Noviherbaspirillum saxi: one gene and its partner. The protein of the gene in region 2 binds, or shares a complex with, the protein of the main gene of each other region. Links are inferred from orthologs where the notes say so. Each region holds a gene or a part of one and is shown on either strand. Other genes may lie near its edges.

Region 1 (12,308 bases), 1.3 Mb from region 2 along the record:
CAGAATACCTTCAGCGGTTTGCCGGCGGCTCCCCGTTCGCGTGCCAGTTCCAGTACATTGAGCAGGCCGTTCATGTTGAGGGTCCATGCCTTGAGCGGCGCCTGTTCGCCGGTGACCGACAGCAATGCGGCCAGTTGGTAGAGCTGAGTGACCCCATGCGCTTCCACGACAGCGGCAACGCGACTGGCGTCCAGTACATCGACCGTTTCATATTGCATGGCGCCGAACAGGCTGCGCGGACCGATATCGGCAGCGATCACATTTTTTGCACCATGCTGCAGCGACAGCGCGTCCACCAGTTCGCTGCCGATCTGCCCGTTGGCGCCGATGACGAGAATACGTTCCATTGCCGTGCTCCTTCAATTCTTCAAGATACCGAGTTCCTGACCGGCCTGACGGAACGCAACCAGTGCACGATCAAGTTGTTCGCGTGTATGTGCGGCCGAAAGCTGCACACGTACCCGCGCCTGGCCCATGGGTACAACCGGATAAAAGAAGCCGGTGACCAGCACGCCGAGTTCGTAGAGGCGCTGAGCAAATTTCTGCGCCAGAGGTGCGTCGAACAGCATGACCGGCACGACCGGGTGCGTCCCCGGCTTGACGGTAAATCCAAGTTCGCTGATGGCCGCGCGAAAGTACGCCGTGTTCTCGTGCAGTCGGTCGCGCAATTCGGTCGACGCAGACAAGCGTTCAAGCACCGCCAGCGATGCGCCGGCAATGGAAGGCGCGAGCGTGTTGGAGAACAGGTAAGGACGGGATTTCTGGCGCAGGGTCTGGATCACTTCCTTGCGTCCTGACGTAAAACCGCCCATCGCGCCGCCGAGCGCTTTTCCGAGGGTGCCAGTGATGATGTCGATCTTGCCCATCACCCCGTGATGTTCATGCGTGCCGCGCCCGGTCTTGCCCATGAATCCGGAAGCATGGCATTCGTCGATCATGACCAGCGCATCATGGCGTTCGGCAAGCTCACAGATTTTGTCAAGCTGGGCGATAGTGCCGTCCATGGAAAACACGCCATCGGTGACGATGATCCGGTGGCGCTTGTCGGCAGCTGCAAGCAGTTGCGCTTCCAGGTCGGCCATGTCGTTGTGCTGATACCGATAGCGGGCGGCCTTGCAAAGGCGTATGCCGTCGATGATGGAAGCATGGTTCAGGGAATCGGAAATGATGGCATCGTTCTCGTCGAACAAGGGTTCGAAGACGCCGCCGTTTGCATCGAACGCTGCTGCATAGAGAATCGTATCTTCGGTTCCCAGGAAGGCGGACAAGGCTTGCTCAAGCTGCTTGTGCACGGTTTGCGTGCCGCAGATAAAACGCACCGAAGACAGGCCATAGCCGTATTTTTCCGTTGCTTCGATGGAAGCGCGCACCATTGCTTCGTCGCCGGATAAACCCAGGTAATTATTTGCACAGAGATTGATCAGGCTGCGGCCGTCGTCGCAGACCACCTCCGCTCCCTGGCGGGATGCTATTACGCGTTCCGGTTTGAACAGACCCTGCTCGCGCAACGTATCCAATCCTTGGGCCAGCCTTGCATAAAAATCCGTTTGTGCTTTGCCATCCGCCATGCCAGTCCCCTCGTCTTGTTCCAGAATTGATCATTCAGGCAACATTTTCGCTATCAATGCCGCCATCCCTCTGCTACGATGGAGTTCACCGTAACAGCATAAATTCGATATTTAGAACATAAGTTCAATATATCGAATATTAGCCAAGCCCATTTAACAACGCAAGAGATGCAATGAAAAATATCGCCGCGCCCGGAGCCCCACCTGAGGTTGGAGCGACGCTGCAAAAAATCCGTCTCAAAAGAGGTTTGACATTGGATGACCTGTCGCGTGCTGCAGGCGTGTCCAAGTCCATGCTTTCCCAAATAGAAAGGGAAAAAGCCAATCCCACCATTGCAGTCGCATGGCGTCTCGCGAATGCGCTTGGAATTGGCATAGAGGAATTGCTTGCCACCAATGCCCATGAGGCCGAGGCGATCCATGTGCTGGAACCCCACGAAACACCTACCTTGCCCGGCCATCACTCGGGTTATGTGTTGCGCATACTCGGGCCCATGGACCTTGCAGGCAAATTCGAATGGTATGAATTGACGCTGGCGGCGAACGGCGCCCTGAAGTCAAACCCGCACGATCCGGGGACGATGGAACATCTGACCGTAATAACGGGAAATCTCGAGGTGGAAGTCGACGGGGTGGTAAAGACGCTGAAGACGGGCGGCACGGCCCGATATGCGGCGGACAAGCCACATGCGATTCGCAATACGGGCATGGAGGAAGCGAAAGCGGTGATGGTTGTCATTCATCGCTAACGCTGTCCGGTCCACCTTTTCCGGAATGACTGATCATCAATCGGACAAACCGACAAGGTAAAAACAAAAAGGGCGCCGCTTCGCGACGCCCTTCCCAGGCAAAAACTCCTGTATCGGCGTTCGCCGATCAGCTCAACTGCTCAAGACGGATCTTGGTTACGTTACCGACGATAGTCGGCAGAGCTTCTATTTTCGCGATCGCCGCTTCGACGTTCTTCTCCTGCGTCTGGTGCGTCAGCATGATGATATCCGCCTTGGTTTCTCCTTCAGCCGGCTCTTTCTGCAGCATGGCATCGATGGAAATCGTGGAATCCGCAAGGATGCGCGTAATGTCCGCGAGCACGCCCGGACGGTCCGCAACCTGCATGCGCAGATAGTAGCTGGTCGTCACTTCGGACATCGGCAGAATGGGCGTGTCGTTCATCGCATCGGGCTGGAAGGCCAGATGCGGCACCCGATGCTCCGGATCAGCGGTAGCAAGGCGAGTGATATCCACCAGGTCTGCAATCACGGCCGATGCGGTCGGTTCCGAGCCCGCGCCCTTGCCGTAGTACAGCGTTGCACCAACGGCATCGCCGTGTACCAGCACCGCGTTCATCGCACCCTCGACATTGGCGATCAGGCGCTTGGCCGGGATCAGGGTCGGATGGACGCGCAGTTCAATACCCTTGGGTGTGCGCTTGGCGATGCCGAGAAGCTTGATCCGGTAACCGAGCTGTTCGGCGTACTGGATGTCGGTAGCCTGCAACTTAGTGATGCCTTCGACGTATGCCTTGTCGAACTGCACCGGAATGCCAAAGGCAATCGCGGACATGATGGTTGCCTTGTGGGCGGCATCGACGCCTTCGATGTCAAATGTGGGATCGGCTTCGGCGTAGCCCAGACGCTGCGCCTCTTTCAGCACCACGTCGAAATCCAGGCCCTTGTCACGCATTTCGGACAGGATGAAGTTGGTCGTGCCGTTGATGATGCCGGCCAGCCATTGAATACGGTTGGCGGTCAAACCTTCGCGCAGCGATTTGATGATCGGTATGCCACCGGCGACTGCCGCCTCGAACGCAACCATCACGCCTTTTTCCTGCGCCGCCTTGAAGATTTCATTGCCATGCGTGGCAAGCAGCGCCTTGTTGGCGGTAACCACATGCTTGCCGTTGGCGATTGCTTTCATCACCAGATCCTTGGCGATGCCGTAGCCGCCGATCAGTTCGATAACGATATCGATGTCGGGATGATTGACGATCAGGCTGGCGTCATTGACGACTTCGCATTCGCCATTGGTCAGCTCTTTTGCGCGCTCGGTATTGAGGTCGGCCACCATCGTAATCTGAATGCTGCGTCCGGCGCGGCGCGTAATCTCTTCCTGATTGCGCTTCAATACGTTGAATGTGCCGGAACCGACGGTCCCGATGCCTAGCAAGCCTACTTTGATGGGTTTCATAGCGAGTGATGTCTGTGTTGAATGCAATGGGTATTGCAGCTGCGGGAGATCCGGTTTGGCCTGTGGCCGTGCCGGACGGGCTCGACCATGGATGCAGTCACATGGTCGTGGCCGACGCCGCTTTGCTACTGCGAGGCGGCGCCGGACTTTTCGGGTTCAGGCCGTGCCATGCCGGCGGCGATAACTATCCAGGAATCGGGCAATACGCCCGATTGCCTCGGTCAGGTCATCGGAATTCGGCAGGAACACGACGCGGAAGTGATCGGGCGTAAACCAGTTGAAGCCGGTGCCTTGCACGATCAGCACTTTCTCTTCTGCCAGCAGTTCATAAGCGAACTTCTGGTCATCTTCGATCGGATAAATCTTCGGATCGAGCTTGGGGAACATGTACAGCGCGGACTTGGGTTTTACGCAGGTCACGCCCGGGATTTCCGTCAGCAACTTGTGAGCAAGGTCGCGCTGCTTGAGCAAGCGTCCGCCGGGACCGACCAGGTCGTTGATGCTTTGGTACCCGCCTAGCGCCGTCTGAATCGCAAACTGCCCGGGCGCATTGGCGCAAAGCCGCATCGACGCCAGCATGTTCAAGCCTTCGATGTAATCCCTGGCATGCTTCTTTTCGCCCGACACGACCATCCAGCCGGCGCGATATCCGCAGGACCGGTAATTTTTGGAGAGGCCGTTGAGGGTAATGAACAACACGTCGTCGGCGAGCGATGCGATCGAGGTATGCTCCGCGCCGTCGTACAGGGTCTTGTCATAGATCTCGTCGGCGAAGACGATCAACTGGTGCTGGCGCGCCACCTCGACGATCTGTTTGAGCACCTCGACCGGATACAGCGCTCCGGTCGGATTGTTCGGATTAATGACGACTATCGCCCTGGTATTGGCATTGATTTTTTTCTTGATATCTTCAATGTCCGGAAGCCAGCCGGTTTGTTCGTCGCACACATAGTGCACGGGTTTGCCGCCGGACAGACTGACGGCAGCAGTCCACAGTGGATAATCGGGCGCCGGCACCAGGACTTCGTCGCCGCTGTTGAGCAGCGCATTCATTCCCATCACGATCAGTTCGGAAGCGCCGTTGCCGATATAGATATCGTCTATCGTAACGCCATTGATCTTCTTTTCCTGCGTGTAATGCATGATCGCCTTGCGGGGCGCAAACATGCCTTTGGAGTCGGTATAGCCCGCCGCGTTGCCCATGTTGATGATCATGTCGTGCACGATTTCATCGGGCGCGTCGAAACCGAATACGGCCAGGTTGCCGATATTCAGCTTGATGATCTTGTGGCCCTCTTCTTCCATCTGCTTGGCTTTTTCCAAGACAGGGCCGCGGATGTCATAACAGACGTCTGCCAGTTTTCTGGACTTCTGGATAGGTCGCACTCGGGCAATTCCTTGTGGTTAGCGCAGTTACAACATGGAATGCTGCACTGCCAAAAGACCCATTTTGCCGAAAGCAACCCGTTTTATCAATGCGTATCAGAACCTTTTAACCGGCGAAAGGCTACAATGCCCTATCTTTTTCTTGTTATTGCCGGAAATTTACGTATTTTCGCGCCGCCATAAGCTCATAAGTTCATGAAGCTGCATACTACCCCTACCCAGCACTATCAAACCGTCACGGCCTATGACGACCAAGGCGTGGAGATCAACGCGGTTCATTTTGCCCATAGTCTGATCGTATTGCCCGAGACTGCGCCTGAAGCATGGCCGGTAACGGCATTCGACTCCCTAAGCGCCGAAGATTTTTCATGCATCGAAGCGCTCTCGCCCGATGTCGTCATTCTTGGTACCGGCACGCGCCAGCGTTTCATTCATCCGCGTCTGGTGCAGGCTTTGACGGCGCGCCGTGTCGGCGTCGAATGCATGGACAATGCCGCTGCCTGCCGCACCTACAACATCCTGATGGGCGAAGGACGCAAAGTCGCGCTCGCACTGATCTTCGACAAGCCTGCCTGACCGTCTGTCAAAACAGCAGATGGACTTGAAGTCTGGAAACCTGTCCCAATATGGAATCGACAAGGCACGGCAGACCCAGATCCAAGTCTAATTTTTGTCGTGTCCGGCATTTCAAATTGAATAGACATTAGATAACATCTGGGCCTGCGGTCGGCATTACCAATACCTCCGCAGACACCCAGATCGTCGTCATCCACGACAAAACAATTGGACCAGGAGACCAATGTGGCTGAAAGCCCGTCCGCACTCAACATGACCGTTCCCGATTTTTCGGCAGAGATGACCGGCAATCAGCCGTTCCGCATGTCCGACTTCAAAGGCAAGACCGTGGTGTTGTACTTTTACCCGAAAGACAATACGCCCGGCTGCACGACCGAGAGCATGCAATTTCGTGACCTGTATCCGGAATTTCAGCAGGCAAATACCGAAATATTCGGGATCAGCCGCGACAGCATTCGTTCGCATGAAGGTTTCAAGGGCAAGCTGGAAATGCCGTTTGAGCTGGTTTCCGATCCCGACGAAACGGTCTGCAACCTATTTAATGTCATGAAAATGAAAAACATGTACGGCAAACAAGTTCGGGGAGTTGAGCGATCGACTTTTATTATTGACGCCGATGGGAAATTGGTGAAAGAATGGCGTGGAGTGAAAGTGCCTGGGCACGTTGATGAAGTACTTGAGTTCGTGAAGGCTCTTGCATAACTGCTGAACCCATTGAATCTAAAAGCAACTACTTTTCGAAGGCCGTTTGTGGAAGAGGCGCCAAGCCTCCCCCTCAAACGGCTTTTTTACTTTGCGTTTTCAGAAGAATCCGGTTCCCAGCTTCTTCCTTCCATTGTTCGTTCAATTGCTTTCCTTCGCATTTACCCAAGTCGTTCTCCCATCCACCCCTCAACCCACTGCGCAACCGTTTGGCCCCGACGAGTCGTCAATTCAACACATTTCTAGATTGAGGTCCTGATGCCACTGCCCAAATTACCGACCAAACCCGCAACAATGCTCTCCCCCCAGGAATACCCAAAGGCAGAGAAAGGCAAATCGGTAAAACCTGTGATGACGCTGGTTGAATCCGCTCCACAAGTAGTCGAACCCCCTCCAGAGGCGCGCGCCAAAACCACGGAAAAGGCACCCGCCGCCAAGACTCGCAGCACGAAGTCCAAAACCGTCGATGCGCTGGTGAAATCCAGCATCAATCGCAGTGCCAACAAGCCTGGAGTCACCAAGTTGTTCGTCCTGGACACCAACGTCCTGATGCATGACCCGACATCGTTGTTCCGCTTTGAAGAACATGATGTCTATCTGCCGATGATGACGCTGGAAGAACTCGACAACCACAAGAAAGGCATGTCCGAAGTCGCGCGCAATGCCCGCCAGGTCTCGCGCTCGCTTGATGCGCTTGTCGCCGGCGTTGCAGAACACGAGATCGAGGAAGGCATCGTGCTCTCCAAACTCGGCAACAAGGATGCCAAGGGACGCCTGTTTTTCCAGACTAAGCTGCAGAACGTCGAGCTCCCCGAAGGTCTGCCTATCGGCAAGGCCGACAACCAGATTCTCGGCGTCGTTCGTGCGCTTGAAGGACAGTATCCGGGCCGCCCGGTGGTGCTGGTGTCCAAGGACATCAACATGCGCATCAAGGCGCGTGCCATGGGCTTGCCGGCTGAAGAGTATCTGAACGATCACGTACTGGAAGATACCGACCTGCTCTATTCAGGCATCGTGCAATTGCCGGACGATTTCTGGAACAGGCATGCCAAGGGTATGGAATCCTGGCAGGAGAACAAGCATGGAACCGGCTACACCTTCTATCGCGTGACCGGTCCGGTGGTGCCTTCGCTGCTGGTCAACCAGTTCGCGTTCCTTGAGCCAAACAATGGCGAGGCCTCGTTCTACGGACAGGTCAAGCAGATCAACGGCAAGACCGCGGTGCTTCAGACCCTGCGCGACTACACGCATGGCAAGAATGGCGTGTGGGGCGTTACCGCACGCAATCGTGAACAGAACTTTGCCCTCAACCTGCTGATGAATCCGGAGTGCGATTTCGTTACGCTGCTGGGTCAGGCCGGCACCGGCAAGACCCTGCTTGCCCTGGCAGCCGGCCTGGCGCAAGTTCTTGAAACCAAGCTGTACAACGAGATCATCGTCACCCGCGTCACAGTGCCGGTCGGCGAGGACATCGGCTTCCTGCCTGGTACCGAGGAAGAAAAGATGTCGCCCTGGATGGGAGCATTCGACGACAACCTCGAGGTGCTCAACAAATCCGACAACGACGCCGGAGAATGGGGACGCGCCGCTACGCAAGATCTGATCCGGTCCCGCATCAAGATCAAGTCGCTCAACTTCATGCGCGGCCGTACCTTCGTCAACAAGTTCCTGATCATCGACGAGGCGCAGAACCTGACACCGAAGCAGATCAAAACACTGGTTACCCGCGCCGGCCCCGGCACCAAGATCATCTGCCTTGGCAATATCGCCCAGATCGACACGCCATACCTGACCGAAGGTTCCAGCGGCCTGACCTACGTGGTCGACCGCTTCAAGGGCTGGTCGCACAGTGGACATGTCACGCTGGCACGTGGGGAGCGCTCGCGTCTGGCCGATCATGCAAGCGACGTCCTGTAGTCGACGCGATAGTTTTTCTCGCGCACAAAAAAGCCTGCATGCATGCAGGCTTTTTTTATATTGAAGCGAATTGCGTACTACAGAATCTTCGTCCCGATCCACCAAGCAACCGCCGCAACAAACGCAGAGGCAGGTATCGTAAAAACCCAAGCCCATACAATGTTACCCGCGACACCCCAACGTACCGCCGACATCTTTCTGGACGATCCGACACCGACGATCGCACCGGTAATGGTATGCGTGGTCGAGACCGGAATGCCAAGCGAGGTTGCGAGGAACAATGTGATCGCTCCGCCGGTTTCGGCGCAGAATCCGCCTACCGGTTTAAGCTTGGTGATTTTCTGGCCCATGGTTTTCACGATACGCCAGCCGCCGAACAAGGTTCCCAGCCCGATAGCGGCATAGCAGCTCAATACTACCCACATTGGCAGTTCATCAGTCGTGGTCGAATAGCCTGCTGCGATCAACAGCATCCAGATGATGCCCATGGTTTTCTGTGCATCATTGCCGCCATGGCCAAGGCTATACATGGAAGCCGATACCAGCTGCATGCGGCGGAACCATTTGTCTACGCGCTGCGGTGTGGAGCGAACGAACAACCAGGACACCGCCACCATCATGATCGATCCGAACACGAAGCCAAGCAATGGCGACAGAAGGATGAAAGAAATGGTTTTGATCAGGCCGGAGGAAATCAACGCGCTTGTACCGGACTTGGCGACTGCGGCGCCCACCAGGCCGCCGATCAAGGCATGCGACGACGACGAAGGAATGCCGTAGTACCAGGTCAGTACGTTCCAGAAAATCGCACCGACCAATGCGCCGAATACGACGTAATGGTCGACGACCACCGGTTCGATCGTTCCCTTCCCGACGGTCGTTGCCACCTTCAGTTGGAAAAAGAAAATTGCGATGACATTGAAAAATGCCGCCATGGCCACCGCGTGCTGCGGCTTGAGCACACCGGTCGAGACCACGGTTGCGATTGCGTTCGCCGCATCGTGGAAGCCATTCATGAAGTCGAACAGCAGCGCCAGGGCGATCAGAAAGGCAAGCGTGTATATACTGAAATGAAGGGTTTGCATGAGATTCTTGTTTTATGTAAGCCCGCGCAGGGCACAGACATCAACGGCTCGCAGAAGCGGAGGGCCTGACGGAGCCGCCCGCACTGCATTGCACGATGGCTTTGCCTCAGGCATTTTCGACAATGATGCCTTCGATAATGTTGGCGACGTCCTCGCAACGGTCGGTCACCGTTTCAAGAATCTCGTAAATTGCCTTCAACTTGATCAGATTGCGTACGTCCGGCTCATCGCGGAACAACTTGGACATCGCGGCGCGCATCACATGGTCGGCGTCCGATTCAAGGCGATCGATTTCCTCGCAGATTCCAAGAATCTGGGTTGAATTGTCCATGTTATGTAACAAGCCTACCGCTGCTTTCACCTTTTCGGTACATGCAAGGCAGAGTTCGGCCAGGCGTTTTGCCTCCGGCGTAATAGCCTTGATGTCGTACAAGGAAATTGTCTGAGCTGCGTCTTCAAGCAGGTCGAGAATATCGTCCATGCGCGTAATCAGCTTGTGGATGTCATCGCGATCGAGCGGTGTGATGAAGGTTTTGTGCAGCATATCCAGCGTCTGATGCGTTACCTTGTCGGCCTGCTTCTCGATGCCCTCGATCGCGTGCACACGGTTTTCCAGGTCATCGAAGTTGGTCATCAGGGCAACCATTTCTTTTGCGCCCTTCACACACAACTCGCCATGCTGGATAAACAGCTCGAAGAACTTGCCCTCATTGGGCATCAATCGACCAAACATAATGCACTCTCAAAAAGTTAAATTGGTTAATTCGTCACGGCTGCCCTCTTCGGACAGCCCCCGATGTCTTTACTCGTTGTCGAACACCGCGTTTCCGCCGGTGAAGTTATCGAATTTGGTGTACTCGCCCAGGAAGGTAAGACGCACGGAGCCGATCGGACCATTACGCTGCTTGCCGATGATGATTTCGGCAGTTCCTTTGTCGGGAGAATCAGGGTTGTAAACCTGGTCACGGTAGATGAACAGAATGACGTCGGCATCCTGTTCAATAGCACCGGATTCGCGCAAATCCGACATGACGGGCCGTTTGTTCGGCCGCTGTTCGAGTGATCGGTTGAGCTGAGAAAGGGCAATGACCGGACAATTGAGTTCTTTCGCCAACCCTTTGAGGTTTCGTGAAATTTCGGAAATTTCGGTAGCGCGGTTCTCACCGGGAGAACTTGCGGACATCAGCTGCAGGTAGTCGATGATGATCAGGCCCAGCTTGCCGCACTGGCGCGCGAGACGGCGCGAGCGCGCACGCAACTCGATGGAACTCAAGGCCGGCGTTTCGTCGATGTAGATCTGCACCTCATTCATCTTCTGAATCGCATGTGTAAGGCGCGGCCAATCCTCGTCATTCAGACGGCCCGTGCGCAGGCGGTGCTGGTCGAGCCGTCCGACGGAGCCGAGCATACGCATTGCGAGCTGCGTCCCACCCATTTCCATGGAAAATATGGCGACCGGCAAGCCGCTTTCGATCGCGACGTTCTCGCCGATATTGATCGAGAACGCGGTCTTACCCATCGACGGGCGCCCTGCCACGATGATCAGATCTCCCGGCTGCAGGCCGGAAGTCATGCGGTCGAGATCCACGAACCCGGTCGGGACGCCGGTAATGTCATTCTGATTGTCGCGGTTGTACAGCTCGTCGATACGTTCGACCACTTGGGTCAGCAATGGCTGGATTTCCAGGAACCCTTGCGCGCCGCGAGCACCCTCTTCCGCGATCGCAAAGATTTTCGATTCGGCCTCATCGAGAAGCTGCTTTACTTCCTTGCCTTGCGGATTGAAGGCCTGTCCGGAAATCTCATCGGACACGGTGATGAGTTTTCGCAGCACGCCACGATCACGCACAATTTCCGCATAGCGACGAATATTTGCAGCCGATGGCGTGTTTTGGGCAAGCGCATTCAGATAGGTCAGGCCGCCGACTTCTTCGGCCTTGCCACTGCCGCCCAATGCTTCGAAAACCGTAATGACGTCTGCCGGTCTGGTGGCATTGATCAGTTTGACGATGTGCTGAAAGATGATGCGGTGGTCATACCGGTAAAAATCATCTTCGTGCACGAAATCTGCAATGCGATCCCATGCCGCATTATCAAGCAGCAAACCGCCCAATACGGACTGTTCAGCTTCAATCGAATGTGGAGGAACGCGGAGCGCATCCAGTTGAGGATCGGAGCGTGTATTCATGGCGCGAATTATACCTTTTCGCCCGTGCACCACGCGCGCCCGTCCGGGAATATTACAGTGGTGTGACGACTTTAGCGACGCTAGTTCCTTGGCTTAGCGTCGACTGCCTTGACATTTACTGCCGAGACACCTGTATTGCCGATATTATTTGTTTCCATAACAACATCATATACCAACGATATAGCCTGGAAACCCATTCATCGATCGAGAGTATCGGCTATCTGCTTGACGGGCGGGAGGGCAGCTGTCGTTGACCAAAGATCGTCGGCTGGCCGAATTCGATATTACTCATGCCCAGGTCGCCATCTTCATGAAACTGCTATATGGAAAGTCCAACGCTGCATCCGATCTTGCACGTGAACTCGCAACCGATACCGGAGCATGGACTCGTTCATTTGACCGGCTTGAAGACAAGGGCTTTATCGAGTGTGCACGCAGCACCGTCGACCGCCCCATGATTGATGTCGCCTTGACCGAGAAAGAACATCGCAGACCAGATGATTCAGGTAACCGTTGATGCGTTGAATCATCACCTGAAAGGATTCACTGACGCGGAGGTTACACAGTTCAAGGGTTTTCTATGTCGTATGATCACAAATGCCTGATTAGCGCATGACGAACTCTGCACGCATAAGTCCCCTATTCGATAAAACCTTCGATAAATCAGACTGAGACGCCATGAAATAAAACGCCATCAAA
Region 2 (12,340 bases):
TTCCTTCGCGATCGATCGCGCCAGCTTGATGACGACTTCTTCGGTCACCGCCTGCACCGATGCCGCCATGTCCATATGCCGTTGCGTTAATTCCTGTTCCGATGTACGCACTGGCAAATCGAATAACTTCCCAAAACGCGCATTGGTCATCGTCAGTCCGACGGCATAATTGAAATACGCCATGTCCAGGCGGAACGATCCATCTTCCTTGATATCGATGAGGTGTTCACGGATCTGTGCCGCGTATTTCGGCTCGCCATAAGGCGCCAGACCCATCACCTTGTATTCGCCGGAATTGACCTTGAATCCGAGGTGATAAGTAAAGGCCGAATACAGCAAGCCAAGCGAGTGCGGAAAGTGCATCTCCTTGGCGATGCGCAGCTGCGTACCTTCGCCAATGGCCAGCGATGTGGTGGCCCACTCGCCGACGCCATCCAGCGTCAATACCGCAGCCTTGTCAAACGGCGACGGATAGAACGCACTGGCGGCATGACTGAGATGATGTTCGCTGAACAATAGCTTCGACGCCCAATTGCGCGAAGGCGCGACCGTATCGAGTTCGGTTTCCAGCAAACGGCGCAGGAACAGCTTTTCGCGCAGCCATACCGGCAACGCAAGACGAAAGGACGAAAAGCCGCGCGGCGCGAAGAACAGATAAGTTTCGAGCAGGCGTTCGAACTTCAGGAACGGCTTGTCGTAGAACACCACATGGTCGATCTGTTCAGGCGTGATGCCGGCGCTCTCCATGCAAAACCGCAATGCCTGCGCGGGAAACGCAGCATCATGCTTCTTCCGCGTGAAGCGCTCTTCCTGTGCGGCCGCAACAATGACGCCGTCGCGCACCAATGCCGCCGCGCTGTCATGATAGAACGCCGATATGCCGAGAACGATCATCGCCGGTCAAAACAAGGTATAGATGAAAGGCGCGATCGCCGACCCTTGCGTAAGCACGATCAGCATGCCGAGCATGGCAATGACCAGCAGGATCGGGGCAAGCCAAAACTTCTTGCGCATGCGGAGGAAAGCAAATAATTCTTTGATAAAGGACATCGTGTTGTTGTAGTGGTTAAGAGAAAACGCGGCATGCGATGCATGCGTGGCGCAGCCGCGAACCGGCGACGAGCCCGGTATTAAAACTGATCTTTCAAGCGCTCGGGATCCGGACCAGCCGGATCACGCACGATCCAGTAGGTATCCGCATTTTTGGAAAACCCGACCGGGATTATGCTCTTGCCGAGACGCCGCATCAGCCAGCCATACGGAGTAATCGCGCCAAAGAACAGGATTGCCATGGCGACCGGTCCCATGACGGCAGACATCAGCAGACCAAACCGAGTCCAGGCTTTGTTCAATGGCGACAACAGCCCGGGCAACATCAGTGCGAAAACCAGGAAGGCCGCGGATATACACAAAGCCCAATATCTTGGGCCATTCCCGGACCACATGGGTAGTATTGCGACAATCAAAAAGAAGCCACTCATGACGCAGCCGAACATGCGGTCGGATGAGCCTGGCGGATGAGTATGAGTTGACATTTCGTAACGGGAGCTGGCGACGAGCCAAAATAAAATATGTGGCATCTTAACAAGCTTTTACAATTGGCGATGCCGCATACGTACAACCGCGCAACAGATTGCGGCTAACGCGCTCAAGTGGGTATTCCGATAGCAACCGGCTTAAGTTTGCCCTACGCCCAAGAGAACATCATTTGCTCAGGACTGATCCGTCAGAGCCAGGTGGCGGCTGCCGGATCAGTCATTTCCTCATTCCCGGTGTTCCGGGGCGCATGCCTTCATTCGCTACGTTATGAAGGCTGTATCGCAGGGCAAATATTCTGATTCTGACGGAAAAGATTTCTTGGATCATAGCGATTCTTTATCTGCACCAGCCGGTCATAGTTCACACCATAAGCCGCGCGCACCCGCTCGGTTTCGTCTTCCGTCAGAAAGTTGACGTACACCCCGCCGGTTGCATATTGTTCGGTAGCGGAAAAGAAGTCGCGCGCCCATGCGACACATGGCTTGTCTTCCGTTGGGTCATCCCAGCGCGTATGCACATTCAGGACGAACAAGGCATCCCGATGTGCGTAGGCGGTCGCATTTGGGGGGACACGATTTGCCTGCCCGCCCAGCACGCCCAAAAAGATTTCGCATTGCGATCCCGGCAGCCGGCCCGCGTATTCAATGACTTTATCGACAGCCTCGTCGCCAAGCGCGCTGAAGTTGTGCGATTTCCAATAATTGCGTGCTCCCGCTGTCAGCAAAGGATCGAACGCCTGTTGCCACAACTCGTACGGCATCGGACCGACATTCTCTCCGCATGGCTTGCCGAAGGTATATAGCGCCTCGATGGCGCGCTTGCCGTCGGCGACGGCGCCCGAGTAACAGATCGCCAGGACGACCACTTCTTTGCCATGCACATCCGGTGGCAGGAAAGGCAATGGCGGCGCCTTGCGCAACACTGCCCAGACGGTCAGTTCCTCCGGCATGTTGTTGGCAAAATCGCGAAACTGCGTCATCACGGCCTTGGCCTGGTCGAACGGAAAAACGAGCAAGCCGCCATAGATTTCCGGCCCGACTGCATGCAGCTTGAATTCGAACATCGTGACGACGCCGAAATTGCCGCCGCCGCCGCGTATTGCCCAAAAGATGTCAGGATGATTGTTTTCGTCGACATGCATTCGATTGCCATCGGCCATGACAATATCGGCAGCGACCAAGTTGTCGACAGCAAGACCTAGCCTGCGTGTTAGCCAACCGAAGCCGCCGCCCAGCGTCAAGCCGGCCACGCCGGTGGTGGAATTGATGCCAAGCGGCGTAACCAGCCCGAAGGCTTGCGCCTCATGGTCGAACTCGCCAAGCAGCACACCAGGCTCGACATAGGCGCGCCGCGTATCGGGATCGATACGCACCGACTTCATGCGAGACAGGTCGATCACCAGTCCGTCGTTACACATTGCACTGCCAGCAATATTATGGCCGCCGCCGCGCACCGCCAATGCCAGATCGTGATCACGCGCGAAGACGACGGAGCGCATTACATCGGCAACACCGGCGCATCGCACAATGATCGCCGGCTTGCGATCGATCATCGCGTTCCATATTTTCCGTGCCTCGTCGAACCCGGGATCGCCGGGTTCCAGCAATTCACCTCTCAATTTGGATTTGAAATCATCAATAACGTCATGCTTCATCGTAGTCATCGCATACCTCCAGGAATTTCGATTTCACGACCAAGTCAGCAACGGCCACGACATGCTCCGAAGCACCGCGCATGTTTTGATGATGTTGTGAATGACGACGCGTGGTGATGCTCATGCAGCTTGCCGAGAGCAGTCCAGGATCGGCACCTGACGCTTTTCGCGATGCCGCTGCTTTCGCGGGGCTGCCTGGGACCGGCGCGCATGAAGGACTGTTCGAGATGCGCCGGCAGCGCCTCGCTTCATCATAGGCATTGCCGGTCGATTCGCATGTTTATGCGCAGGCTCTTTTCTGATGCAAGTCAATCGGCGAGGCCATACTCTGCCGGTTATGTCGGAATGGAATTTTCTGCGTGATGTCAAGAGTTTTCTCAGCGCACAGGAGGTAGGTGCATCGACTGAGAAGCGCCCACGAAGCTTGATGCTTTTGCATAGTTGCAGATGCTTCCAGCGATCGTGTTGTCGGCACAAGTGAATTTTTGAACTTGGAGCGGCACGCAAAAAACAGAATCACCTTTTTCGAAGCCTGCTGCTTGAATTCATCTGCTTCAAGCGCCATGCGCCGGTTGGATGTCAGTAATATAAAACGTGGAGACAAAAAAGAAGGGGTTGCAAGCAACGCTTGCAACCCCTTCTATAGCAAATTCTGGTGGGCCTCCCGTGAGTCGAACACGGCACCAACGGATTATGAGTCCGCTGCTCTAACCAAGCATGAGCTAGAGGCCCGGAAAGCTGTGTATTTTATTCCACTCGTGCATTGTTGTCTTCCAATTAATGTAACAACGCACGGGGGACTGGCCAACACCTGTTACGGTATTGGCAGGAGGATGATCAGCTACCTTCCAGGAAGCTCTTAAGCTTGTCGGAACGAGACGGGTGACGCAGCTTGCGCAGCGCTTTTGCCTCTATTTGTCGAATGCGCTCGCGTGTCACATCGAACTGCTTGCCGACTTCTTCGAGCGTATGGTCGGTCGACATTTCGATACCGAAACGCATGCGCAGCACTTTTGCTTCGCGCGGCGTCAACGAATCGAGCACGTCCTTGACCACGCCACGCATCGATGCATGCAGGGCAGCATCGGCCGGAGCCAGTGTGTTGTTGTCTTCGATGAAGTCGCCAAGATGGGAATCGTCGTCGTCGCCGATCGGTGTTTCCATCGAAATGGGCTCTTTCGCGATCTTCATGATCTTGCGGATCTTGTCTTCCGGCATTTCCATCTTGATGGCCAGCGTTGCGGGGTCCGGCTCAGCACCGGTTTCCTGCAAGATCTGGCGCGAAATGCGATTCATCTTATTGATCGTTTCGATCATGTGCACCGGAATACGGATGGTGCGTGCCTGGTCGGCGATGGAGCGAGTGATCGCCTGACGGATCCACCATGTCGCGTAGGTCGAAAACTTGTAGCCGCGACGGTACTCGAACTTGTCGACTGCCTTCATCAAGCCGATGTTGCCTTCCTGGATCAGGTCAAGGAATTGCAAGCCACGGTTGGTATACTTCTTCGCAATCGAAATCACCAGACGCAGGTTGGCCTCGGTCATTTCGCGCTTGGCCTTGCGTGCCTTCATCTCGCCCGCAGCCATCTTTTTGTTGATGTTGCGCAGGTCTGGCAGCGGCAGGACGACGCGCGCCTGCAAGTCGATCAGCTTTTGCTGCAGTTCCTTGATGGTCGGGACATTACGGCCCAGCACCGCGCTATATGAATGGCTGCCCGTGACCTCACCATCGATCCAGTCGAGGTTGGTTTCGTTGCCGGGGAACACCTTGATGAAGTGCGCGCGCGGCATGCCGCAGCGGTTGACCGCAACGTCGAGAATCTGCTTTTCGATATGGCGCACTTCGTCGACCTGGCCGCGTAGTGTGTCGCACAGCTTTTCCACGAATTTGGCGGTGAAGCGGATCGACAGCAATTCATTGGAAATCGTTTCCTGCGCTTTTACGTAAGGCTTGGAGTTGTAGCCTTCCTTTTCGTAAGCCTTGCGCATCTTGTCGAACTGGCTCGAAATCTCTTCGAACTTGCCAAGCGAATCGCGCTTGAGCTGTTCAAGCTGCTCTGCGGAGAAGCCTGCTGCGCCGCCGGCAGCATTGTCTTCTTCCTCTTCTTCCTCTTCCTCTTCGTCACCTTCTTCGTCTTCTTCGTCCGCAGCAGCGGCAGCTACCGGAGCAGCGACTACTTCCGTCGCGTTAGGATCGACGAGGCCGTCGACGATTTCATCGACCTTGATTTCTTCCTTTTCGATGCGATCGGCAGCAGCGAGGATTTCAGCGATAGTCGTCGGGCAGGCGGAGATGGCCTGAATCATGTCTTTCAGGCCGTCTTCGATGCGCTTGGCGATTTCGATTTCGCCTTCGCGTGTGAGCAGTTCAACCGAGCCCATTTCGCGCATGTACATGCGGACCGGATCGGTAGTGCGGCCAAAATCGGAATCGACCGTGGACAAGGCAGCTTCGGCAGCCGCTTCCGCATCGTCGTCGGTGGCAACCGTTGCAACGTTGTCGGACAAGAGCAGCGTCTCTGCATCCGGCGCCTGTTCGTAGACGGCGATACCCATGTCGTTGAACGTGCCGATGATGCCTTCGATGGCTTCCGGCTCGACGATATTTTCGGGCAGGTGGTCGTTGATTTCCGAATAGGTAAGGAAGCCGCGATCCTTGCCCAGCTTGATCAGCGTCTTGAGCTTTTGCCGGCGCTGTTCGAGTTCTTCCTCGGACGCCTCGCTATCTGACGCGAATGCATCCTTCAGCAACGCCTTTTCCTTGGCCTTGCGGTCCTTGGCCTTTGCCTTGTCGGCGGCTTTCAGTTCCGCACGCTCGACCGCATTGAGTGCTGCGACTTCGTCGTTCTCAGGCTGATATTCCTTCGGCTTGCGACCGCGGCGGCCCGGTACCTTGACACCTGGAAGGACATAGCCGGACGTATCGATGGCTGCCAATGCGGCGGCATCGGTGGTCTGACTGACGGCCATCACTTTGCTGTCGGACTTCGCTTCGGCTTGCGGTGCTACCTTGGCAGCCTTGCTGGCGGTCTTCGAATCGGTTTTCTTGTTTGTCACGGGTTCTTTCAGTTTCTCGGGAGCCGCCTTGTCAGTGGCTCTGGATGAAGGTTTCGCCTTTGACATGCCTGATTTTGCGGTCGTCGTCGGCGCTACTTTGGCAACTGTTTTCGTCGCGGCTTTGCCGGTCGCCTTTGCCTTGCTTGTTGTCGCGGCGGAAGCTGCCGTCTTCACGGCGGGCTTTGCCATCGACTTGTCCGACGCAGGTTTAGTTGCAGCCGGGGTTGCTTTTTTCGTGGAAACAGTCGAATTCGCGGTTTTTTTTCATTGCGTTTGCCATGGAATCAATACCATCTGGATTGCTCTCGTGCGCCGAGTGAATCTTGCTTCATGAAGCCAATGGATACTCTTGGCCGGCATTCGCCCGCGCGACATTTTCCTGATCACCCCGTCAGCCTGAAGGCCATCGAAATGTCCTAAGACCTTGAATCAAAAGCTTTTAATGATACCACAGGGTACAATGTTTCTCCAATTCAAAGGCAAAACCGTTACAGTTACCGCAATGTGGTTTCGACCTCAGCCTGCCGTCGGAGTTGCTCCTGCTGTTGCATCAGTTCGCGATATCGGGTACGCGCTTCCTCGGTCGTCAACCCTGTTGTTGCGAGGCGGTCAAGTTCCGCTTTCAATACTTGCATTTTAGTTTGTCTTATCGCACCGGCAAGTTCTAGGCGGGCTGCATCGATTTCGGACTCAGTATCGGCCGCGATTTCCGCAATTAGCGGATCGAAATCCGAACCAAGGCTTTTCAACTGTTCCGCCAAAGCGGCGAACTGCGCATTTTCACCAAGCGCATGGCATGCATCCAGCAATTGCGTCAACATCGCCGCGTTATCGGGGGCAAGCTGAGCAGCCGCTTCCAGCGCCGCCCCGTCGACTCCTGTCGCCAATGCCGGATGGGCCACCAACAGTCTGATCATCTGCCGCTCCAAGCCGATCGGCGGCGTGCGCTTGGTGCGCGGCGGGGCAATTCTGGTGCGTGCCACCGGTTGCGCCAACTCGAACAATGCCTCGATTTCGGCGGGTGTGGTCTGTGTGACCTGCGCCAGACCGCGAACAATCTGCAGCCGTAACGCGGAGGGCGGCATGGCCTGCAATAAAGGTTTGGCGTCAAACTGTGCACGCGCCCGGCCTTCCGACGTCGTCAAATCAGTATCTTGGGTTACTTCGTTTAGCAAGAATTGTGACAGCGGCATGGCATCGCGCACCTGCTGGTCAAACGCTTCGGCACCGAACTCGCGCACGTAGCTGTCAGGATCATGTTCGGTCGGCAAAAACAGGAATTTCAGCGTCTTATTGTCACCGGCATGGGGTAGGCAAGCTTCCAGTGCACGCCGCGCGGCGCGGCGGCCGGCATTATCACCGTCAAAACTGAAAATTACATGATCTGTTTGCCGCAGCAACTTTTGCACGTGCACCGGTGTACACGCGGTGCCAAGCGTAGCAACTGCCTGTGGAAATCCCAGTTGCGCCAGGGCGACGACATCCATATAGCCTTCGGTGACCAGCACATAGCCGGCTTCACGGATTGCCTGCCGCGCCTCGAACAGGCCGTATAACTCATTACCCTTTTGAAATAAGGGTGTTTCAGGGGAATTCAAGTATTTCGGCTCGCCGCCGTCGAGAACGCGTCCGCCAAAGCCGATTACTTGGCCTTTTATATTGCGAATAGGGAACATTACGCGGTCGCGAAACCGGTCATAGCGTTTGCGTCCGGCGCCCTCGTCCTCGGTCTTGTCGATCACCAGGCCGGCTTCCACCAGCGCAGTCGCCTCGTAATCTGGAAATGGCTTGCGCAGACCATCCCAACCGTCTGGCGCGTAACCGAGTCCAAACTTGGCGGCAATTTCTCCGGTCAGGCCGCGATTTTTCAAATAGGAAATGGCGTTCTGCGCGCTGCGCAACTCATGCCGGTAATAGTCACAGGCCTTGGTCATTACTTCCGACAAGGCGAGACTCTTTGCCTGCACTTCGGCCCGCTGGGCCGGGGGCAGCCGGTCCTGGTCGGGCACGACCATTCCGACACCTTGGGCGAGGTCCTTTACTGCTTCGACAAAGCCGAGACCGGAATACTCGATAAGAAACCCGATTGCGGTGCCATGCGCGCCGCAGCCAAAGCAGTGATAGAACTGCTTGGTCGGACTGACAGTGAAACTGGGTGACTTTTCATTGTGGAATGGGCACAGGCCCATGAAATTGGCGCCGCCCTTCTTCAGTTGCACATAGCGGCCGACCACGTCGACGATGTCGATCCGGTTGAGCAAATCCTGAATGAAAGATTGTGGAATCACGGCGTTGCGATCGATGCCTAAGTCGGTTTATCCAGGAGTTGCTACCGGGCCAAGTCAATGGCCATGCGATGAAAATGGGGATGGAGAAACGCTTTTAAAAGCCTGCCATCCCTGGCGGTCCATCACTATGCCTGCGACAAAGCATTCTTTACCAATGCCGAAACCGCCGTCATGTCGGCGCGACCAGCCAGCTTGGGCTTGAGCACTGCCATGACCTTGCCCATGTCTTGAGGGCCGGCGGCTCCGGTCGCGGCGACTGCTGCGGCGACCTCGCCGGAAATCTCGTCGTCTGACAATGCTGCCGGCATATAACCGGACAAGACGGCCAGTTCGGCCTTCTCGATATCGGCCAGATCCTGGCGCCCGCCGGCTTCGAACTGGGTGATGGAATCCTTGCGCTGCTTGATCATCTTTTCAATGATTGCCAGGACATGGGTATCCGTCAGCTCGATACGCTCGTCGACTTCCTTCTGCTTCATTGCCGCCGTGAGCAAACGGATCGTGCCCAGCTTGCCGCTGTCCTTGGCGCGCATCGCTGTCTTCATGTCTTCGGTGATCTGCTCTTTGAGACCCATTGTTTTTCTCCAGTTCGAAGGTGGTTTGGCGAGCGGCAGAGGCAGAAATGTGGTGACTGCCTTTGTTTCGACTGCAATGTACAGATAAAACAGCGGAATGGTATTGCTTGGCAGCCCAACACCAACATTCAGTTTATCAGCCGCCTTAAGTACCAAAACCCGCTGCGGCTACTCCGGAGCGGGTTTGCATGGTACCGCACGTAAAGTGCGGCGCAAGAATCAGTACAGCTTTTTCGGCAATTGCTGGCTGCGGATGCGCTTGTAGTGGCGCTTCACAGCAGCGGCGAGCTTACGCTTGCGCTCTGCGGTCGGCTTCTCGTAGAACTCACGCGCACGCAACTCGGTCAGCAGACCGGTTTTTTCAATAGTGCGCTTGAAGCGACGCATGGCGACTTCGAACGGCTCGTTTTCTTTAAGGCGAATTGTGGTCATGTAACTCTAACCGTGGGTTTGAGGGAAAGACGGCGAGTATAGCAGCATAAGATCGCGTTGAAAAGAATTTCGACGGATTGTCGCAGATCAGCAGGGTCGTTGCTATACCGACAAGCCGGCGGCCGTGCCGGATGCCCAGGCCCATTGGAAGTTGTAGCCACCCAGCCATCCGGTGACATCGACCGCTTCTCCGATGAAGTGAAGACCGGGCACCTTGTTGGCCATCATGGTTTGCTGCGATAACTCCTTCGTATCGACTCCGCCGCGCGTCACTTCAGCCTTGCGATAGCCTTCGGAGCCGTTCGGCACGATCATCCAGCGATTGATCGACTCACCCAGCCGGCGCAGAGTCTTGTCCGGCATGTCGGCCAGCCTCGCGTCAGGTCGAATACCGTTGGCAACGAGCAAGCCTTCGGCCAAACGGGAAGGCAGCCATTGCGGCAACAGGTTGCCTATGTTTTTCTTGAGGGTGGTCTTGCCTTGTACCAGCGTCTCGGCGATATCGGTTTCCGGCACAAGATTGAGCATGATCGGCTTGCCGGAATCCCAAAAGCTTGAAATCTGCAGCACAGCCGGCCCGGACAACCCACGATGAGTAAATAAGAGATCTTCACGAAAATGCGTGCGTGATTTCTTTTCCCCTGTTTCGATATCGACCTCGAGGGCGATCCCCGATAGAGGGATAAACGGTTCCCATGTTGCTATATCGAAGGTCAGCGGCACCAGTCCCGGACGCGGATCGACCAGCTTGAGTCCGAACTGCTTGGCTATCCGGAATGCAAAATCGGTAGCGCCAATCTTTGGAATCGACAAGCCGCCGGTAGCAATCACTACGCTGGCAGCGTGGATCGTGCCGGCATTGGTATCGAGCCGAAATCGATCGCCGTCCTTGCCGATTGTTTCCACCTTGCATGGCGTTCGCCAAGCCACCCTGCCCGCCTCGCATTCGGCCTTGAGCATGTCGATAATTTGCTCCGCCGACTGGTCACAGAACAGTTGGCCCTTATGTTTTTCGTGAAAAGCAATACGATAGCGTTTGACGAGACTGAGGAAATCCTGCGGCGTATAGCGCGACAAGGCACTACGGCAAAAGTGCGGATTATTGGAAACGAAATGTTGCGGGCCGGCCTGCAGGTTGGTGAAGTTGCAACGTCCGCCGCCGGAGATGCGGATCTTTTCCGCCAGCCGGGTAGCATGGTCGATCAGCACGACCTTTTTCCCGCGTTGACCGGCGACCGCCGCACACATCATTCCGGCTGCACCGGCGCCAATTACGGCAATATCAAACTGGTTTTGCATGGCATCTGAGAAAACTGCGAAGCCATGATTGTAAGCGGTGTGACTGTCGAAGCCCTGGCCTTATCAAGCGCAAAAAAACGGCCACCCGTGCAGAGTGGCCGAAATAACATCTCTTGGAGGAAATCGGGTCAGCGAAAAGCGCGCTCCGCGAGTGCCGGAAGGCTTTCATTGAAACCATGCGATGCGCAGCGCACCACGTCGCCAATGACAATGATGCTGGGACTTGCAAGATTGGCCGCTGCGATTGCGGCTGGCAACTCACCCAGTGTGGTTACCAGCTGCGCCTGCGCAGCCGATGTCGCCGCATGGATGACGGCGACTGGCGTGGCCGCAGCCTTGCCGCCGGCCAGCAGCGCTGCCTGTATCTCGGCGCAGCGTGCGACGCCCATGTACACCACCAGCGTCATGTTGAGCTTGGCCAGCGCTTGCCAGTCGGGATTGGCATCGGCTGTCTTGCCGTGGCCGGTAACGAATATCGCGCCTTGGCTCCAATCGCGATGAGTGAGCGGTACGCCAATCGACGATGGCGCGGCGAGACCGCTGCTGATGCCATTGATGACCTCTACTTCGATGCCGGCGGCCAGCAGATGTTCGCGCTCTTCGCCGCCGCGTCCAAAGATGAACGGGTCGCCACCCTTCAAGCGCACCACGCGATGGCCTGCGCGTGCTTCGGCAATCATCAGCCGCTCGATGAATTCCTGCGGAGTCGACTGGCAACCGCCGCGCTTGCCGACATGGATCACGCGCGCATCGGAACAGGCATGATCGAGAATCTCCGGATTGACCAGATCATCGACCAACAACACGTCGGCATGGCCGATGGCCTTGACTGCCTTGAGCGTCAGCAGTTCCGGATCGCCCGGACCCGCGCCTACCAGATAAACCTTACCTTTCGCTTCCATGAAACACCTGTCTTGCATATAGATGTCTCGCTATATGCAAACAGTGTTCCACCTGTGCGGCAATCGGTGCGGGCACCGGTTGCTCCCCCTTGAGCGCCTGTTCTATCCAGTTCGCCGTCGTGTCTGCATCACTTGAGTGCGGCAGCGGCGGCATTTCATCCACCGGCTCCTGTTTTTGCACCAGAACCGTGCGCTCATGTTCGTGAAACCATTCGATCTGTTGCGCGCGCTTGGGATTGGCGACCGTCTCGCCTTCGGTGCCGCGCATCAGGAAGGCATCGCCGCGTTCGACCGGCGCCGCCGTCGAGAAATACGCCGACAGCATTTCCAGATATTCGGGATGCGTGTACGAAGTCAGGCGCAAAGCCGGTCCCGCAAACGGCTGGATGATCTTCACTAGGGTATGGGTAGAGTTGCGCACGCCAAGAATGCGACGCAAGGCCAGCAAGCCTGCCATGCGCGGCGCCAGTGCTTCGATCGACATGAAGACCGGCCTGCCTGCCGCAAAGCCGGCTTCGGCTTCCTGCAGCGATTGCGCAAATCCGATTCCGAGGCGATCAAGAATTTCGGCGGTGGTCACACGGCCGGGGT

Evidence for each region.
Region 1: the proteins of dnaG (region 2) and D3871_RS07145 are in contact, whole or in part, in a crystal structure (PDB 2R6A), measured with the Geobacillus stearothermophilus proteins. The link is inferred for Noviherbaspirillum saxi from one-to-one orthologs. Residues at the interface, in WP_049624496.1 of Geobacillus stearothermophilus: Lys456, Leu457, Leu458, Pro459, Ala460, Asn463, Ala464, Leu467, Leu535, Leu536, Ile537, Ala538, Gln544, Glu545, Asp548, Tyr549, His552; in WP_033016901.1 of Geobacillus stearothermophilus: Ser13, Glu15, Ala16, Gln18, Glu91, Leu92, Asp94, Ala95, Val96, Pro97, Thr98, Ala99, Ala100, Asn101, Tyr104, Tyr105, Ile108.

Annotation. Positions count from the first base shown.
Region 1 is NZ_QYUO01000001.1:1,516,045-1,528,352, reverse strand. What follows is about bases 9,417-12,308. They hold D3871_RS07145 (replicative DNA helicase), read right to left. Parts: upstream 11,610-12,308; coding sequence 10,224-11,609; downstream 9,417-10,223. Other genes in these bases: D3871_RS07140 (MarR family winged helix-turn-helix transcriptional regulator), read left to right, coding at 11,860-12,126; D3871_RS07150 (DUF47 domain-containing protein), read right to left, coding at 9,528-10,154; D3871_RS07155 (inorganic phosphate transporter), read right to left, coding at 9,417-9,421. Also shown: D3871_RS07195 (NAD-dependent epimerase/dehydratase family protein), read right to left, coding at 1-347; kbl (glycine C-acetyltransferase), read right to left, coding at 360-1,568; D3871_RS07185 (helix-turn-helix domain-containing protein), read left to right, coding at 1,742-2,317; D3871_RS07180 (homoserine dehydrogenase), read right to left, coding at 2,445-3,755; D3871_RS07175 (pyridoxal phosphate-dependent aminotransferase), read right to left, coding at 3,912-5,141; D3871_RS07170 (Mth938-like domain-containing protein), read left to right, coding at 5,337-5,717; D3871_RS07165 (peroxiredoxin), read left to right, coding at 5,970-6,419; D3871_RS07160 (PhoH family protein), read left to right, coding at 6,678-8,336; more of D3871_RS07155, read right to left, coding at 8,414-9,416. UniProt on the Escherichia coli protein: The main replicative DNA helicase, it participates in initiation and elongation during chromosome replication. Travels ahead of the DNA replisome, separating dsDNA into templates for DNA synthesis.
Region 2 is NZ_QYUO01000001.1:2,792,384-2,804,723, forward strand. What follows is about bases 6,145-9,068. They hold dnaG (DNA primase), read right to left. Parts: upstream 8,542-9,068; coding sequence 6,748-8,541; downstream 6,145-6,747. Other genes in these bases: rpoD (RNA polymerase sigma factor RpoD), read right to left, coding at 6,145-6,319; D3871_RS30855 (hypothetical protein), read left to right, coding at 6,282-6,587; D3871_RS13230 (GatB/YqeY domain-containing protein), read right to left, coding at 8,667-9,068. In the rest of the region: D3871_RS13195 (carbamoyltransferase family protein), read right to left, coding at 1-894; D3871_RS30850 (DUF5989 family protein), read right to left, coding at 901-1,050; D3871_RS29815 (hypothetical protein), read right to left, coding at 1,131-1,412; D3871_RS13205 (FAD-binding oxidoreductase), read right to left, coding at 1,805-3,202; D3871_RS31350 (hypothetical protein), read right to left, coding at 3,183-3,317; more of rpoD, read right to left, coding at 4,031-6,144; more of D3871_RS13230, read right to left, coding at 9,069-9,116; rpsU (30S ribosomal protein S21), read right to left, coding at 9,336-9,548; D3871_RS13240 (BaiN/RdsA family NAD(P)/FAD-dependent oxidoreductase), read right to left, coding at 9,651-10,847; cobA (uroporphyrinogen-III C-methyltransferase), read right to left, coding at 10,976-11,749; DNA-binding protein YbiB, read right to left, coding at 11,733-12,340. UniProt on the Escherichia coli protein: RNA polymerase that catalyzes the synthesis of short RNA molecules used as primers for DNA polymerase during DNA replication.